3 regions of the Halalkalibaculum sp. DA384 genome follow, and region 2 is predicted to be linked to each of the others. Evidence: riboswitches for the same ligand, from Rfam matches in the RefSeq annotation. Region 2 holds a riboswitch; each other region holds the start of a gene.
The links. A riboswitch is a leader RNA that binds a small molecule or an ion and turns the genes downstream of it on or off. The one in region 2 is predicted to bind thiamine pyrophosphate.
Positions count from the first base shown of each region.

Region 1: linked by a shared signal. The riboswitch ahead of thiD (bifunctional hydroxymethylpyrimidine kinase/phosphomethylpyrimidine kinase) and the one ahead of ACG2E4_RS01400 (TonB-dependent receptor) in region 2 are both predicted to bind thiamine pyrophosphate.
Region 3: linked by a shared signal. The riboswitch ahead of ACG2E4_RS09560 (magnesium transporter) and the one ahead of ACG2E4_RS01400 (TonB-dependent receptor) in region 2 are both predicted to bind thiamine pyrophosphate.

Region 1 covers NZ_JBINJE010000003.1:248,867-254,743, reverse strand. Annotated here, with positions in the region: gene nadA (quinolinate synthase NadA) at 1-281, opposite strand, end outside; gene nadC (carboxylating nicotinate-nucleotide diphosphorylase) at 413-1,243, opposite strand; gene ACG2E4_RS03505 (IscS subfamily cysteine desulfurase) at 1,357-2,502, shown strand; gene ACG2E4_RS03500 (DsbA family protein) at 2,528-3,109, shown strand; TPP riboswitch at 3,316-3,419, shown strand; gene thiD (bifunctional hydroxymethylpyrimidine kinase/phosphomethylpyrimidine kinase) at 3,472-4,308, shown strand; gene tenA (thiaminase II) at 4,365-5,039, shown strand; gene thiO (glycine oxidase ThiO) at 5,126-5,877, shown strand, end outside.
Region 2 covers NZ_JBINJE010000001.1:351,308-357,184, forward strand. Annotated here, with positions in the region: gene ACG2E4_RS01395 (DMT family transporter) at 1-683, shown strand, start outside; gene ACG2E4_RS01400 (TonB-dependent receptor) at 735-3,137, opposite strand; TPP riboswitch at 3,279-3,374, opposite strand; gene ACG2E4_RS01405 (M28 family peptidase) at 3,650-4,939, shown strand; gene ACG2E4_RS01410 (M14 family metallopeptidase) at 5,298-5,877, opposite strand, start outside.
Region 3 covers NZ_JBINJE010000013.1:80,057-85,933, forward strand. Annotated here, with positions in the region: gene groL (chaperonin GroEL) at 1-641, opposite strand, end outside; gene ACG2E4_RS09555 (phosphoribosyltransferase) at 770-1,420, opposite strand; gene ACG2E4_RS09560 (magnesium transporter) at 1,625-2,644, opposite strand; TPP riboswitch at 2,647-2,742, opposite strand; gene ACG2E4_RS09565 (L,D-transpeptidase) at 3,543-4,463, shown strand; gene ACG2E4_RS09570 (hypothetical protein) at 4,703-5,170, shown strand; gene ACG2E4_RS09575 (transporter) at 5,197-5,877, shown strand, end outside.

The sequences.
Region 1 (5,877 bases), on a different contig from region 2:
ATATCAGCCGTTTCCGCCATAAAATGGACGCCGCAGAAGATAATATATTCTGCTTCCTTGTTCTGGCCCGAGATTTGAGCCAGTTTAAGAGAGTCGCCCCGCGCATCCGAAAACTGGATCACTTCATCCTTCTGATAATGGTGGCCCGGCATGAAAAGCCGGTTTCCGAACTTCTGCTTGATTTCGCGGATGCGTTGCGCCATTTCAGGCTCTTTCATCTCGCGATAGCGTTCCGGCAGGCTTACCTGTTCATCTTGCTGTAAAAAATCTAGCGTTTCCATAGTGCTGATCTTGTTTGTATGGGCTGTATTGTCGTCATCCCGTACGTTGAAACAAATTCAATGATCTTATCTCTGTAAAAAGTCATTTTCTCACACAACTCTCTATGTCCGGGATATGCAATGTAAGATAACTAATCATTCAAATTAAAGCTGATATCCAGTGCGGTTACCGAATGGGTCAGTGACCCCATCGAAATATAATCGACGCCGGTGTCACGATAGTCTCCGATGGTATCGATGGTGATACCGCCCGAGATTTCCGTGATAATGTGATCCGGCACCAGTTCAACAAGCTGTTTCACTTCCGGGGGCGCCTGGTTGTCAAACATAATGATATCAGCGCCCGATTCAACACTCTCCAACACCTGATCCCGCGTTTCCGTTTCCACCTCGATTCGCACCATCAGCCCCAGTTCATTGCGCAACTGACTGACTGCCCTACTTATACCGCCGGCGGCCTTGATATGGTTGTCCTTGAGCATCACGCCGTCGTCCAGGCGATAGCGGTGATTGTACCCGCCGCCGCAGCGTACCGCATATTTTTGCAGCATCCGGAGGCCGGGCAGGGTCTTCCGTGTATCGCACACGCGGGTGTGGGAGCTGTGCAATGCCTCTACCGCCCGTTTGGTGCCCGTGGCGATACCGCTCATGTGCTGCAGCAGGTTCAGGATCACCCGTTCGCCACTCAGCAAGGGCGCTGTTGGGCCTTCCGCTTCCGCAATCTCCTCTCCCTGCTCTATGCGGTCGCCGTCCTGCTGGTACAGGTCTACTTCAATACGCTCATCCAGCAGGCGGTAGGTTTCCGTGATTATGTCAAGTCCGGCCAGTACTCCATCCGCTTTCGCCGTAAAAAATCCCGTTGAAATGTGATCCGGTGCAAAAAAGCTACTGGTCAAATCACCCATTCCCAGGTCCTCTTCCAGGGCTTCTGCTATGATATCCCGAAGTTTAAGCTTTTCCACAAATGGTAAGAAGTATTATCAGTAAGTCAGCGGACTTACCTGTTTCTTTCTGAGGTTAAATCCATATATTTAAGTTCTAATAATAAGCATTTTCAACGAGTTAACTAAGTCGGATGATTTATTTGGATTATGCCGCCACCACCCCGATGAGCGACCGTGCCATTGAGGTGTACCGGGAGGTAGCAAAAAAACATTTCGGCAATTCGAGCAGCCTGCACGATTTCGGCTCCACGGCCCAGCAGATTCTGGACCAGGCGCGGCAGACGATCGGGGATATGGTCAACGCCGAATCCCGCGGTATTTACTTTACGGGAGGAGGCAGCGATTCCAATGAGCTGGCGATTCAATCTCTTGTAAAGGGAAACACAGACGGGAGCGGACACCTGCTGACCACGCGGGGAGAGCACTCTTCCGTGCGCAACGTATTTGCGCTCCTGGAAGAACAGGGCTACGATGTGGAATATATACCGGTGGATCAAAAAGGACGGGTGAAGCTCTCTGCCCTGGAAAGTATGCTCCGCAAAGACACGATCCTGGTGTCAGTGCATCACGGCAACTCCGAGATCGGGACAATACAGGACCTGCGGTCGATCGGCAAGCTGCTGGATCAACGCGACATCCTGTTTCACAGCGACTGCGTGCAGACCTTTGGCAAGATCCCGGTGGATGTGAAAGCCTGCCATCTGGACAGTATCTCCATTTCTGCTCACAAGATATACGGCCCCAAAGGTGTGGGAGCCGCTTACGTCAGGCCTGCTTTGAGCTGGAAGCCGGTGATCCCGGGAACAACGCAGGAAAAAGGCTTTGCTTCGGGAACAGTGAACGTGCCGGGCGTTGGAGCTTTTATGGCTGCTGCCCGTGATATAGCCAGGCAGCGGGAAGATGAGCTGGAACGGGAACGAACCCTGCGCAACCAGTTCCTGGATCTGCTGATGGAAAGTGAATTCGATGTTACCCTGGAGGGCGACCCTGAAAACAGCCTTCCCAATATTATTGGGCTGCGTATTCACGGCATGGAGGGGCAGTACGCCATGATCGAGTGCAACCGCTACGGACTGGCAATTTCGACCGGCAGCGCCTGTTCGGTGGGCTCGGAAAAACCGGCGGCCAGCATGGTGGCCCTGGGGCGTGATGAGCAGGAGGCACGAGAGTTCATCCGTATTTCGTTAGGCAAGCAGACAACGGAAGAGGAGATCTCAGAAGCATTTAATATCCTGGAAAAGGTATTGACCAGGCATTTTAGTATGATTAAGCTTTAACGAATCTTAAACCAGATAACGATTTATGAAACGTTTACTACAAATCCTCTCGTTTTCGACTTTTATTTTCTTGTTAACCGCGGCGGGATCCTTTGCCCAGGAGTCCGACAGTGAAGCCGATATCGTACTGACCGAGTACAGCGACTACCAATGCCCGGCCTGCGCCTATTACCATCCGGTTGTTGAAAAACTAAAAGAGGAGTTCGGGGATAAACTGAAGGTGGAATACCGTTACTTTCCGCTGAACAGCCATCAGTTTGCGGCACTGGCCGCCCGTGCAGCCGAGGCAGCCGGGAACCAGGGGCAGTTCAAGGCGATGCATGATATGCTGTTCGAGAACCAGGACAACTGGTCGAGTTCTGGGAATCCACAGTCGATTTTTATTGGATATGCAAAGGAACTGGGACTGGATGTCCAGCAGTTTCAAAGTGACCTGAATGCTGCAGAAACGCAAAAAAAAGTGATGGAACAGAAGCAGGAAGGAGTCAATATGGGGGTGAACTCAACGCCCACATTTTTTATCAACGGCATCAAGGTACAGCAGCTTCCACGTTCATACGATCAGTTTAAATCTCTCCTGGAAAGCCAGATGTCGGAGGATGCGTAATCTGTAACGAGTAATAAGTGAGGAGTAACGCTGCTTCTACTGCGCATCACGGGTTACTCTTTACTCGTTACCCGTCACGCATCAATAAGTTAAATGCAGACAGTTAATCCGGAAATTAATGCTTTTGAATAAGGCACGGCCCTTCTTCACCGTTTGCATAGCGTAGTGTTTTTCGGTAATATCATCTTGTTCACTTAGTGACCGCTGTTTGTCGTTAGGAGTGCTTTTTCGCGCAGGCGAAAGGGCTGAGATAAGATCCTCAACACTTGACCTGGTTAGTACCAGCGGAGGGAAACGACACCTCAACTTCAGCCCATCTTCTGCCGGTAAACAGCACTAAATAAAATCACTGCTGTTTATCCATGGAAAAAACACCAGCCAAGACGTATGCCCGGGCACTGACCATCGCGACATCTGACAGCGGGGGCGGTGCGGGGATCCAGGCCGATCTTAAAGCCTTTGCTGCGATGGGGTGTTACGGCATGTCGGTACTGGCCGCCCTGACCGCCCAGAATACCACTGACGTCACCGGTATCCACGCCTTGCCGCCCGACTTTGTGGCCCTGCAGATCGATACTGTTATCAGTGATCTGGGCGTAGATGCTGTAAAAATAGGCATGCTGTTCAACACTCCTGTCATGGAAACAGTTGCGGATCGCCTGGAAACTCATGCTGTTGACAACATAGTGCTTGATCCCGTCATGGTGGCCAAGAGCGGGGCCAGGCTTATTGAAGATGATGCAATTGAAACGTTAAAAGAGCGCCTGTTCCCGCTGAGTACGAATATTACGCCCAACCTGCCGGAGGCAGAGACCCTGCTGGATATCCAAATTGAAGACCGCTCACAGATGGAATCGGCTGCCCGGAAATTGCTGGAGCTTGGGCCCCGCTCCGTACTGCTGAAAGGCGGGCACTTCAGCGACGAGAAAAGCATCGATTGTTTGGTACTGAACGAGAAAGACACCAGCGGCCGGGAGGTGTACTGGTTCCAGGCAGAACGAGTTCATACGCCGAATACCCACGGCACCGGCTGTACCCTTTCGTCAGCCATTGCGGCGGGACTCGCAAAAGGGAAGCCGCTTCCTGAGGCTGTTCAGGACGCCAAAGAGTATATCTCCGGTGCCATAAGAGCAGGCAGCGAATACAGCATAGGCGAAGGTCACGGCCCGCTGCACCATTTTTATCAGTGGTGGCAGTAACGAAAATATAAACTACCTCCATAACTAACTGTTGAAAAGTAAATCCAGATCACAGAATGAAATTCACCGACGAGCTCTGGTCAACTATTGAACCGATGTACGACGCCATCCTTGAACTGCCGTTTATCCGGGAACTGACCGATGGGACACTACCCGAAGATATATTCCTGTTCTACCTGAAGCAGGATACCCTGTACCTGGCGGACTTTTCGAGGGCGCTCTCCCTGGCCGGCGTTCGCTGTGATTCCACAACCCAGATGTACGACTTTTTCAAGTTTGCCAGCGAGGCGGTGGTCGTAGAGCGGCAGCTGCACCAGAATTTTTACGAGCAGTACGGAACGGAGATGAACCCCAAAAAATCTCCCTCCTGCTTTTCATATACCAACTTTCTGCTTTCAACAGCAGCTACAAAAGATAATGTCGTAAATATAGCCGCCTTGCTCCCCTGCTTTTGGATATACCGGGAAGTGGGACTGGAGATCTACGAAAATGCAGCCGAAGAGAATCCCTACCAGGACTGGATCGATACCTACGCGGGAGAAGAGTTCAACAAGAGCGTGGATCGCGCTATTGAGATCACCGACGAGGTAGCGGAGCGTGAATCCAAAGAGCGACTGGAAGAGATGACCGAGGCGTTTGTCAAGTCCACCGAGCTGGAGTGGATGTTCTGGGAGAGCGCCTATCGCAGGGAGCAGTGGCCGTTGCGGGAGGTGTTGGAGGAGGCAGAATAGGCAGTATCAAGCCGAATTAGTGCGTTGAAAGTAAGGCACAACGCCCTGTAAACACCGAGACAGAATACAAATAAAGATTCCAAAATATGAAAATCGGCATTATCGGCGGCGGTATTATCGGACTCAGTATCGGCTGGCAGCTGCTCCGGCGGGGAGCCGAAGTCACGCTGTTTGAGAAGGGCACCGTCGGGCAGGAGGCCAGCCGGGCGGCAGCGGGGATGCTGGCTCCCTACGCAGAAGTGGGGTTCGAGGAGATCGAGCTGATGAAGCTGGGGCAGGAGAGTCTGCGCCTGTACCCGCGCTTTTTGGAGGAGCTGGCCGAAGATGTTGAAAATGTTCCTGAATTCGACCGGTGCGGAACCATGCTGGTGGGCGTCGACCGCGATGATACCGAGCACCTGCAACGACTATACAATTTCAGGGAAGAGCTATCATTGACGGTTGAGATGATAACGGGAACAGAGGCCCGGGAGCGCGAACCACTGCTTTCGCCAAAGATCGTATCGGCCGTGTGGCTGCCGGATGACGCCCAGATCGACAACCGGGCGCTGGTCCGATGCCTCAGGAAGGCGTTTGAATCGCGGGGCGGTCTGCTGCTGGAAAAAAATGCGGTGCAGCAGATTGATCTTGCCGGGGGTACACTTAGAGGTCTTTCAACGGCATCCTCAAATTTTAAGTTTGATAAAGTGATTTTGGCCGCTGGTTGTTGGTCCGGGAAAATTGCCGGCATTCCAGACAAGATCAAACCGCCGATTCGTCCCGTGAAAGGACAGATCATAACGCTTCAACAAACAGATGACTGTGACCTGAAGGGGATCGTGCGATCGCCGCGATTCTA
Region 2 (5,877 bases):
AGGGACTGGGCCTTACCCATGGCGCACGGGCTTCTATCTGGCTTGCCCTTGGACCCGCTATCAGCACCGGTTTCGGATACCTGTTGAGTACAGAAAACATGGGGAAATCCGGCATAGCGGGGGTTACCCTGGCGGGGCTGGGGACCGTTACCCTTGCCTACGACGGACTAATGGTGGAGGGCTACTGGCTCGGCGATCTTCTTCTCTGTATCGCCCTGATATTGACGGTGGTGGAACTTCACCTGATCAAGCCCCTGGCGCGTAAATACGGGTCCATCAGCATGGTTGCCATGCGGACGCTCATCGGGGGCAGCCTCTATCTGTTTATTGCATCTCCCTCACTGATTCAGGAGCCCTGGCTTAACCTGGGCATGTGGACCTGGATTGCCATCCTTGCCGGAGGGGCTGTGGGGGTGGGCGTAGGGCAGTGGGTCAAAGTTCGGGCCCTCCGCTCTCTTGGACCCACGCAGGTGGTAATCTACGGGAATCTCGTCCCTATCGCCGCCCTCCTCATCGCCTGGCTGTCCGTCGGTCAGAATCCCTCGCTCTTCGAAATTATCGCCTGTATTTTAATTATCGCGGGAGCTATCCTGATCCAGGTTATCGATGCACGAAGGACAAGAAGAACGAAATCGAAGGAGGACGATGAACTCTCCGTGGTTTCCAGCGCCAAGCAGGAGTAACAAAGACTGCAGGAAACGTGAACCGGGTGTCACCATCCCCCTTCTCAAAACTTAAAACTCCATCTTAACCTGCAACATCGCATTGCGCCCTGCCTGCGGATAATAATAATTAAAGTGCTGCTCCTCTTCTCCTGCCACCCATCCGAAAGTATAACCGTTGGTCTCGTATTTTTCACTCAGCAGATTGTTAATCTGGAGTGTTAACTGCACGGCCCGGGCAAAGGGAATGTCGGCAAAGCGGTATCCCAACCTGACATCATGCAAAACGTAGGGATCCAGCGACCGGCTTTTGGTCTCGGTATTGTCGAGGTACTGGCGTGACACATATTTACTGATCAGTTCCGCAGAAAACTGGTCTTCGGTAAAACCGAATACCGAATTTCCGATAACAGCCGGAGAAAATGAAAGAGCTGTATTTTCATAGGTTGCCACCTCCTGTCCGCCCAGGTAGTAGGTATAATTTTCAATCCTGTTGCGGCTGAAGGTGGCATTCCCGGACCACTCAAGTCCCCGGTACAGTTTTGTGCCCACCTGCAGCTCAACACCTGCTCGGTAACTTTCAGGGACATTCTGACGGATGCTGGCACCCACATCGTTGATTTCGCCTGTCAATGCAAGCTGGTTCCTGTAGTTCATATAATACAGGTTGACCGCTCCAAAAAACGTGCTGAATGAGGCGCGGTAGCCCAGCTCCCAGTCATAGAGCGTTTCATGGCTGGGGCGACTTTCCGGCGTGGAGTTGACATACTCTTCGCGCGTAGGCTCGCGGTTGGCCACACTGAACGATGCGTATACCCGCTGCCGGTCATCCACCCGGTAGACCAACCCGAGTTTGGGATTCAGGAAGCCAAGCCGGTCGCTCTGTCGCACATCAAGAATCTGCTCGGATCCCCCCGAAGTCTGGGTATCCTTGCCCAGAAAATCATAGGTTATTTCACGGAACTGCAGGTCCAGGAAACCGCTCAGTGTTTCCGTAAAATAGTATTGACCTTTACCATAGATGTTGAAGTCGGTTTTAAACCCGTTGTTGTTATAATAGGTTTCCTCGATACGGCTGTCGCCGGCGTAGCGCGCCCAGATCACCTCGCCAAAATGGTCGCCGTCATACTCATTGTATCCCCCGCCCAGTGTTACCGACCAGCGATCCGCAACCCGGTAATCGGTGGAAAAGACAATCCCGTAGAAGTGATTATCCAGCCACCGCCGGCGTACCAGGTCACTTTGGGTGATGGTCTGGCCGCCGATCTGAATCGGCCCGATACCGTAGGTTGCGAGGTCATCTTCATCGCGAAACTCCTCGTAATAGCCCCGGCCGTAGGTGTAGTGAAGCGAGGCGTTGGCATTCCAGCGGTCCGCCAGCTGGTATGAATAGTGGACCTGGTAGTGATCCTGCTGGTAGTTGTCGGTTTGGTCCTCGTAGGTAAACTCGTTGAACTGCCGGTTGCCCACGTTGTTGCGAAAATGTACAGCCTTTTCCCCGGCTATGCCGAGACTGGTTATATACCTTTCAAGCTGATCTGAATTCCCGTTCAACACCGGTTCCGGCACGCCATTCCACGCCTGATAGGTTTCCTCTACGCCGGAGAGCACATCGACCTTGAGCAGACTTCGCTCACCATTCCGGGAACCGCTCAGGTAGATCGATTTCAGGTCGGACGTCGCCCGGTCGATATACCCGTCCGAGATGATTTTGGAGAGGCGACCTTCAAACTGCCAGCCGTTTTCCATCAGGCCCGAACCCAGCTGTACATTTATTTTTTGAGTGTTGAATGAGCCGTAGCCGGTATTGACCTCCCCATAGGGCTCGGGGGTCATCGTCGAGGTCTGGATATTCATCGTGCCCCCGAACGCTCCCGCGCCGTGAGTTGAAGTGCCGACTCCCCGCTGGATCTGGATATTTTCCACCGACGAAGCCAGATCAGGGAGGTCAACCCAAAAAACTCCATGCGATTCCGCATCATTCAGCGGAATTCCATTAATCGTGACGTTTATACGCGTGGGATCGACGCCGCGAATACGCAGGCCGGTATACCCGATCCCCGTCCCGGCATCTGACGTGGTCGTCACCGATGGGGTGGAGCTGACCAGGTATGGGATATCCTGGCCGAGATTCCTCTTTTCGATCTCTTCGCGCTCGATATTTTCGTAGGCCATCGGTGAGGCCTCATCCACCCGCAGCGCCCGAACAAACACTTCGCTGCTCATCACCGATTCCGGAACAAGGGCAATGCGGAGATCGCCGCCTCCCCGCTCCTCAATATTAATCGATTTTGACCTGTAGCCAACAAATGAAACCGTGACTTTTTTTAATCCACCATCGACCAGGAGCAGCTTAAAACTGCCGTCCGCGGCTGTTGTGGTCCCGTTTTGGGTGCCCTCCTGGACAACATGGGCCCCTGCGAGGGGCTCGCTGGACCGGGCATCGATGACAGCCCCCGCGACAGTCTGGCTCAAGGCCGTATTCTGGTTAAAAAATTGAATAAAACACAGGAATACCGCTCCTGCTGCAAAACGTGTGATGTGAGTAAACATGAAAAAATCCTCCATCTTATTTGTTTATAAGAGGAGGAGGTAAACTTGCAAGAAGTGCTGAAGCATGGGAACTCCAGGTTTCCCTACGCCGGTGTTAACCGGTTCAGGTTCTTAGGGTATGATCTCAGCCCGCTGTTGCAAGCACCCCCAACCATTGTGAGTGTGTATTTGTATGTGCCGTAAATATAATGCTACTCGAAAATCTTTCAAAGATAAATACCAGAGGGTTTTGCAAAACCCTCACTTCTTCGTTCTGAGGGAGTTGTACTCCCGTTAAAAGCTCAATAAGGTCGACAGTACAACTCCCTCCCAACAAAATAGCAGGTTCTGCAAAGGTCTTTGCCAATCATTTTATATTGTAACAAAGTGATTTACTGTTGCAACTTTCATGCTGTATTCCCGATTTTCAGGTACTGCTTAACTCAATTGTTGCTATGAACGGTAGAACCCCGGTATTACTGGCATTCATGTTCTTTTTTATTTCATGCGGACCGGAACAGTCGTCCCCGGAAGCGCCCCGGGCACGACTTTCCGCCACCATTGAACCCGGCGATATCAGGACCCATATCCAGTTTCTTGCCAGTGATTCGCTGCGGGGCCGTGCAACAGGCACGGCCGGGGAAGCGATCGCAGCCAACTACATTGCCGATGCCTTCAATCAATTCGGGATTGCACCACTGGGCGAAGACGATACCTACTTTCAGCCTTTCACCGTGACCACAGACCATCTCCACAATCCGCCCCGGGGGGATACCTCCCGGCAGCGGGAACGGCCTCTTCTCTCCCGGAACGTAGTGGGAATCATAAACGGAAGCAAAGAACCAGATTCCTACATGATCATCGGCGCCCATTATGACCACCTCGGCACGGGAGGATACGGCTCGCTCGCCAACCGGCGAAGGAACCAGATCCACAACGGAGCCGATGACAACGCCTCCGGCACGGCGGGCATTCTTGAACTGGCGCAGTACTTTTCGGTTAATTCTCCCCGGAAAAGCCTGGTCTTTGTTGCATTTTCAGGGGAAGAGATCGGCCTGCTGGGATCGCAGCATTTTGTCGACCAGCTGCCGGTACCGCCAGAGCAGGTCGAGGCGATGATCAACCTCGATATGATCGGGCGACTGCAGGATAACAAACTGCTCATTTTCGGCACCGGCTCCGCTGAGCGGTGGGAGCAACTCATAGCAGAAGCCAACACCGACTCGCTTCAGATCGAGACTTCGGCAGATGGAACGGGAGCCAGCGACCACACCAGCTTCTATAACAAGCAGATTCCCGTACTGCACTACTTCACCGGTACCCACGGCGACTACCACCGCCCCACTGACGACGCCGGGCAGATTAATTATGACGGCCAGGACAAGGTGCTGGAGCATGTGCGCCGCGTGATACAACAGCTGGACAAACCTGGCAGCGAGCTTACATTCACGGAAGTTCCGGCCAGTGAACAGCAGAAGGGGATTAGCATGAAGGGCGTGACCCTTGGCGTAACGCCGGATTACGGCTTTGACGGCACCGGCATGCGAATTACAGGGGTCAACGCCGGTGGACCAGCCGGGCGGGCCGGACTCCGGAGTGGAGATGTAATCATAAAGCTGGATGGCCAGCCCCTGAAGGATATCTATGAATATATGAAGATTCTGGGCGGGCTCGAAGAAGGGGAAACCGGTACCGTTACCGTCCAGCGCGGAGAGGAGGAGCTTACCCTCGATATCCGGTTTTAAGTGGTCGCATTTTTCCAATCATTAAGAATGTCGACGCTTTATAAATACACCATCCAGGAGTCTGTCGGTCGGACTTAGAAAATCATTACGAAAATGTCTCAGTTTGAGACAGATTTTGTGATTCTTTTGAGGGGAACAGTGGTTCTATTTGCCGAAAAAGAGCACAAAATATGACCAAATCTGACGCTTTTGCAATAGGTTTAGCTAAGTCCGACAGACTCCCAGTACATTTAAAAATTTGCTTACTTCCCATGGTTCTTCCAAGCGTGAACACCTGACATAGCCCGTAACTTATCTCCTAAATTGAACTAACCTTTAAAAAATCGTCTCACCTCTCACGTCTGGCGTTTGCCATCAGCTACTGTCCCACCATGAATACCGCATTCCCAAAAAGCAGTTTCCCGTTGTGCCAAAAAGCGCGGAACAGGGGATTATCGATCATATACACCACTCTTCCCTCCCCGATCTCCTGAACCCCGAACGTCAGCGTTTGTTCCAGTTCCTGCTCGGCCCTGTAGCCGATAAATCCACTCAGGTGGGCATCTTTTCGGGCAATCCCGACATTCCACCCATCCTTCAGGTAGCGATATGCGTCGGTATCCAGCTTAAGAGAAAAATAGGTGTCTCCGAGCCCGTACCCGAGCGGATGCGAGGCATCGATCAAAATTTTGAAGACAGATCCGCTGTTCGCTTCGCTGACCCGTTCTCTCTGCTGTTTATAAAATGAAGTGCCGTAAGCGGGGTCACTGTCTTTAGATTCGCCCTCCTCTTTTGTAGTCAGGGAAAATCCCTCCCTGCCAGACAGAAAAGCGTTGGCCTGCCGCAATGCAACCAGTCTTCCCCCGCCGGCGATCCACTCCCTTATGGCTCGCAGGCGATCGTCATCAATGATGCCCGCGTAACTACCGCCTGGTAAAATGAGCAGATCATACCTTTGC
Region 3 (5,877 bases), on a different contig from region 2:
TCAACTTCCATCTTCTCAGCGTCTGTTACAAAGTATGGGGAAAGATAGCCACGGTCGAACTGCATGCCCTCTACGACTTCAACCTGGGTCTCCGTACCTTTGGCCTCCTCCACCGTAATCACTCCTTCAGGCCCAATTTTGTCGATAGCCTCCGCTACAAGATCTCCAATTGCAGTATCATTATGTGCCGATATGGTGGCTACCTGCTGTTTTTCCTTGTGTGTTTTTACCGGTCTGGAAATTTCTTTTAATGCCTCAACAGCAACGGCTAATCCCCGGTCCAATCCTCTCTTCAACTCGATAGCACTAGCCCGGGCGGCCACATTTTTGAGTCCCTCGGCAAAAATAGTATAAGCCAAAATTGTTGATGTAGAGGTCCCATCCCCCACCAGGTCACCGGTACGCTCGGCAGCTTCTTTCAATACCTGTGCCCCCAGATTTTCTTCGGGGTCTTTCAGGTCAATTTCTTTCGCGATGGTTACGCCATCATTACATACGAGCGGTTTTCCCCATTTTTTGCCAATTAACACTGATTTGGATTTCGGACCCAGGGTTACGCGAACGGCATCATAAAGAGTGGTAGCCCCTTTCAGGAGTTTCTCCCTGGCTGACGTCTGAAAAAGTAGTTTTTTGTAAGCCATAATGTTCTCCTTGTTAAATTCATTACTCAAATAAATTACGATAGGAAACCACAGATGGGTATAGGCTTTGAAACCAAACGGTATGTAAGAAATGTTCTTCTAGCTCATGTAAGGGAAATCCCTGCCAATTAGGCTGGAGAAGATTTTATCGTTTGATTACGCCAATTACTCAGGTAGCGTTGCACATCTTCATCACTAAGGTTCGTAAAATTACGATATCCCTGTGAAACGGCTGCCAGATGTTGATATTTATCCAGTATAACTACGTCATCTGCTTCGGTCTCAAGTGCAGTGAGCCTGGTTAGTCCCGAAACCGGAGCTGCTATTACAATCTTTCTGGGTTGGTGCTTACGACACATTCTAAGAGCAGCAAAAATGGTCGCTCCAGTGGCAATACCGTCATCCACCAGGATGACCACACGATTCCTCAGGTTGGGCAGTTCCTTTCCATTGCGGTACTCAAAAACACGTCGTTGAATTTCTTTATTTTCTTTTGCCTGAACTTTGGCAATGATATCCCTGGTAAGATATTGGTTTGACCACGGGTCAAGGTACAGGCTTCCATCCTCTGCAAGTGCTCCAAAGGCAGCTTCGGGCTGTTGAGGATAGCCGAGTTTACGGGTGATGATTACATCAAAGTCGCATTCCAAGGCTCGTGCCACATAATACCCTACCTCCACTCCGCCGCGAGGAATAGCCAACACGACAGGCCTTGCCGGTTTATATTTTTTGAGCGCCTTGCCCAGCTCTATACCTGCCTCTTTTCGATTCTCAAACATGACTGTTTTATCCGTTGAGAGTTAATCTATTAGTGCATCAAGCTGCGCATTAATAACTTTAACTTCCTTAAAACGAGTCACCAACCCTATAGGTGCTTCTACCAAATGGTTGAGAGGGGTTTTCCTACACAGGATATTCAGGCGAAACTTCCTTGTAATGGCCTGGCGTTGGAGGTTGAGGGTGGGGTGCCGTCCGATAGCTATTCAGAACATGATGGCCGTGGTGATAAAAAAGTAGGTCAGGATAGACAGCACGTCCTGGATGACGGTTGCGATGGGGCCACTTCCAAAGGCCGGATCGATATCAAACAGGTTGAACAGAACCGGCAGTACCATGGCAACCAATGTGGCCGTAGAACAGGCGGCCAGCAGAGACAGACTCGTTCCAAACGCCAGCTGTGGGTCATTCCAGTTCCAAAGGAGAAATGGATATGAAATCGCTGCCAATACAATCCCTATGGTTATGCCGGTGAGCAACTCTTGCCAGAGCACATTCTTGATGGCCACTCCCACAGAAAGCCCACGTACAATAATTGTTTCCGTTTGCGTACCCACTGCGTCTGCCAGGTATACAATTCCTGGAATAAAAAAGGCAATGGTTAACTCTTCCTGAAGCCGGGACTCAAATCCACTCACCACCTTGGCGGCAATAAACGCTCCCAAAAGCCCAAGTAACAACCAGGGCAGCCGGTGCCAAAAGCGCTTGAAAATTGGTTCCTGCAGTGCGGTTCGTGCTTTGTTCGTATCCTGCAAGAATCCACCCACCCGGCTCAAATCCTCTTCGTGCTCTTTTAGCAGGACTTGTAGTAGAAGATAAGGCGGAATCAAGCCGATAAATTCTCCCTCTTTGTTTACCACCGCCAGGGCCGATTCTTTATGGTGCACTGCGGTCCATGCCGCCACTTCCTGGTCTATTCCCGGTCTAATCGTCGGGGGCTCCTCATCCATAATATCTCTTGCCGTCAAGTGATCACCAGCGGAATACAGATCTTCAATTCGTATCAATCCCACAAACCTGGGGCCATCACAAACAATGATGTGGGAGGCACACTCAAAGGCTTGTTCTGTTAGTTTTTTCTGGATGTCGGTGGCATCTAGACCGGGAGAAACAATCGGTACAGAGGTAGTCGCAAGATCGGTTGCTATTTGTAAATTGGACTCTATAATGTCTAGAGGAACGGGAGAAGATATAGCCACCGAATTGCGGTATATATTGGAGTTCAAATCAAAAAAGCCAACGGTTTCCTTGCGCCGGTATTACCCGGGTCAAGTTCAAGGGGTATACTCTCAGTTCCATTTAAGGAACACCCTCAACCACTGGCTTTCAATGCCGGCACCATTCAAGCACCGACAAAGGTAGACCGTTGCACACTTTTTGGAATTTCCATTAACTGGAAGATTCCGAAAAGAAACCCTCGGCCATTAATTCAGGGGTTGCCGTCAGCAACACCGTAGTGCCACTCACGACTGTGCAAACTCAATATTTCAAAGACTCTCTTTAAGAACTATTAAAAATATAGAACCTGCCGATAAACCTATTTGTAATGTTTTTTCGTCAACCAGTGTACAACTTTCACCTACACAAACAAATCAAAATAATGCGTTGTTTTGTTTAGACAGCCTTATCAAAATAGAAGAGAAGGATTTTTCATTGAGTGGTTTACTACCACATCCAAATGCATAGGCACATGATTGGATAGACTTAAAAATCCCATTTGGTCAGAGTCCAGTCGAACTATGAAGTTTTCCACGGCCAATGGTGTCCAGAAAGTGATACAAGTAAGAGCCCCGCAGGTAATAGTTCACTTTACAAAATTCCAAGGATTTATATCACACGCCTTGTCAATAAAATAAGCACTTCTTGATATCAAAATATTGAGGAATTTTAACCAGCAAGATAAACACCAATAAACATAAAGTTATGAACCGCTTAACTGTTTTGTTGTTTATGTACCACTTGATGAAGTGGGAAAAGAATTTACGCATTCATCGAGTTCAGGATGAGCAGATGAGAAACCGATATCAGAGGATGGGGTGGTTTGCGAAACGTCTGCAATACCAGGGAAACCAATTAATGATATATCTCTGATATGAAATCAATCATATAGATAGATCCATACACATGACAACATTCCGAAACATATTTTTTCTGTTAGTAACGGCTACGCTTCTTCTGATTTTCTACAACGAAAAAGAACCCGCAGTTTCTTTTGAGAATATTTCCGGAATCAAGACTTCTTCAAGCAACTTTCAGCCCCTCCACTTTTTTAAGGATACGGTAAAGGTCAAGGACTATTTTAAGGTGATGGACAATATCATATTCCGGTATGACTCTTTGCTCACCTATCCGATTTCCGAGCACTTGATCATTCGCAATAATCCCTGGGTGATCGATTCACTGGCGGCTACCGATTATTATGACTTAAAGGAGCGGGGAATTACCAGCCTGAATCCGAAAGAACTACCAATCTTCACACCGGGTCAATTTCTTGTTATTCCTGACTCCTCAGCGGTGGACAGCCTTAAACTGCTTTTCGAACAGACCTGGCTTGATCTGAACATACCTGAATTCAAACTCCGTATTTGGCAAAATGACAGCGTGATCCATGAATTCCCGGTGCGCGTGGGCAGCAATGAGCATAAGTACCTGGCCATGGCCGGCAGAGTTGTCGATCTGCGCACCCATACCGGTGAGGGAACCATCATCCGGCACGTAAAAGAACCCGCCTTTATCAATCCCGTCAACAATCACCCCTACCACGTCACCCGTCGGGACGATGGCGTAGAGACCGCGTTGCCCAACGTGCCGTGGCTGGAACCCGAAATAAACGGTCTGCGCTATGGCCAGCTTATCCATCCCACCACCAACATCGAAACCCTGGGTACCCCCTCTTCCAACGGCTGTATCGGCACCTCCGAGGCAGCGGCCTGGTACCTGTATTATCAGGCTCCGGTAGGTACACACATTGTCATTCGGTATGATTTGGAAGTTATCGACGAGAATGGGAATCCCATACGGCTGCAAAATCCATACAATCGGTAAGCTTGCATTACCTGAACTCCTAAGCGTTGATCTATCGCGAGGATTATTTAAACAACACGGGCTGGTATTAATGAATATTCGGAGAATAATGATGGAAAGGTTCCAGGCTGTAAGGGTTTGCTCTACAACTTGCAGCGTGTTTAAACCACATGTTGTCTAAAGGAACTCAGCACTTCTTGTGACCAGTTATTTGAGGAAATTTTAACCGTTAAATAAACTCCAACTAAATACAATGAGCTATGAAACGCTTACGTGTCTTATTAATAGCATTGATGCTGGGCAGTTTTACGTCCGCATATGCCCAACAACCCGGGCAGCAACAGCAGATGCAGCAACAAATGCAGCAGATGAACCAGATGATGCAAAAGATGAATCAGCTTATGGAGCGGACTCATACAATGAACCAGGAGATGAATCGTCGTATGCAGCAGGTTCAGGATGAGCAGACCAGAAACCAGTACCAAATGATGCACCGGTTCAATGAACAGATGCAGATGACCCTCGGCACCATGAAGAATGCCGCCGAGCGATGCAATCAGATGCAACAAGACCAGCAGATGACGCGCGACCGAACCATGCAACAGGATATGGATCGGCTCCGTCAACATCTTAACAACATGACCGGACAAGCCGAAGAGGCCGTCCAAACGATGGAGCGGATTACCAAACGCCTGCACCAACAACAAGCCACCGGTAGCAACAATTAAATCAGGTTTCTGAGATGAGGCCTCAAATGCGAGCATTATTAGTAGGAGGAGTGCTATGTTGGGCAGCTGGAGCCGGGCAGGCCAGTGGACAGGCCCTGACCTATAATGGGTCTGTACAATACGCCACCGGCTCCTACTATTTTACCGAGCAAACCGGGAGCTTTTATTTCAACAACGGGCTTGGTATTTCCGGAGATAGGCTAAGCCTGCACCTGAATGTACCCTTCATCGCCCAGAACACCCCGTGGATTTCCTACACCAGCTCAGGAATGGGACCACTACCCACAGGCGGCCCCCATAACCGATTAGTTGACGGCAGCGACGGTGGACAAGGAAACCGTCGCGGCAGGAGAAGAATCGATCCGGGTACTACCGATACCCTGAACTTCACCGAAACCCATTTTGGGGATCCTTCTCTTTCGGGAAGCGTAAGAATTTACAGCTCCGGGTTCGGACAGACATCCGTCAATGGGAATTTTGGCATAAAATTTCCGCTGACTGATGCCGATTCTGGATTTGGTACCGGGGCGTGGGATTTCGGTGCCGGGCTATCCTGGTCGCAGCGCGTGGCCGGCAATACACTCCTGTTACTGAGCGGAATGTATTGGCAGCTTGGCGACATGGATGACCTGGATTTTAAAAACATTCTGAGCTACAGCGCCGCCCTAGGGCAGACTTTCCAGGAGGGCAAGCTGATGGCTACGGCC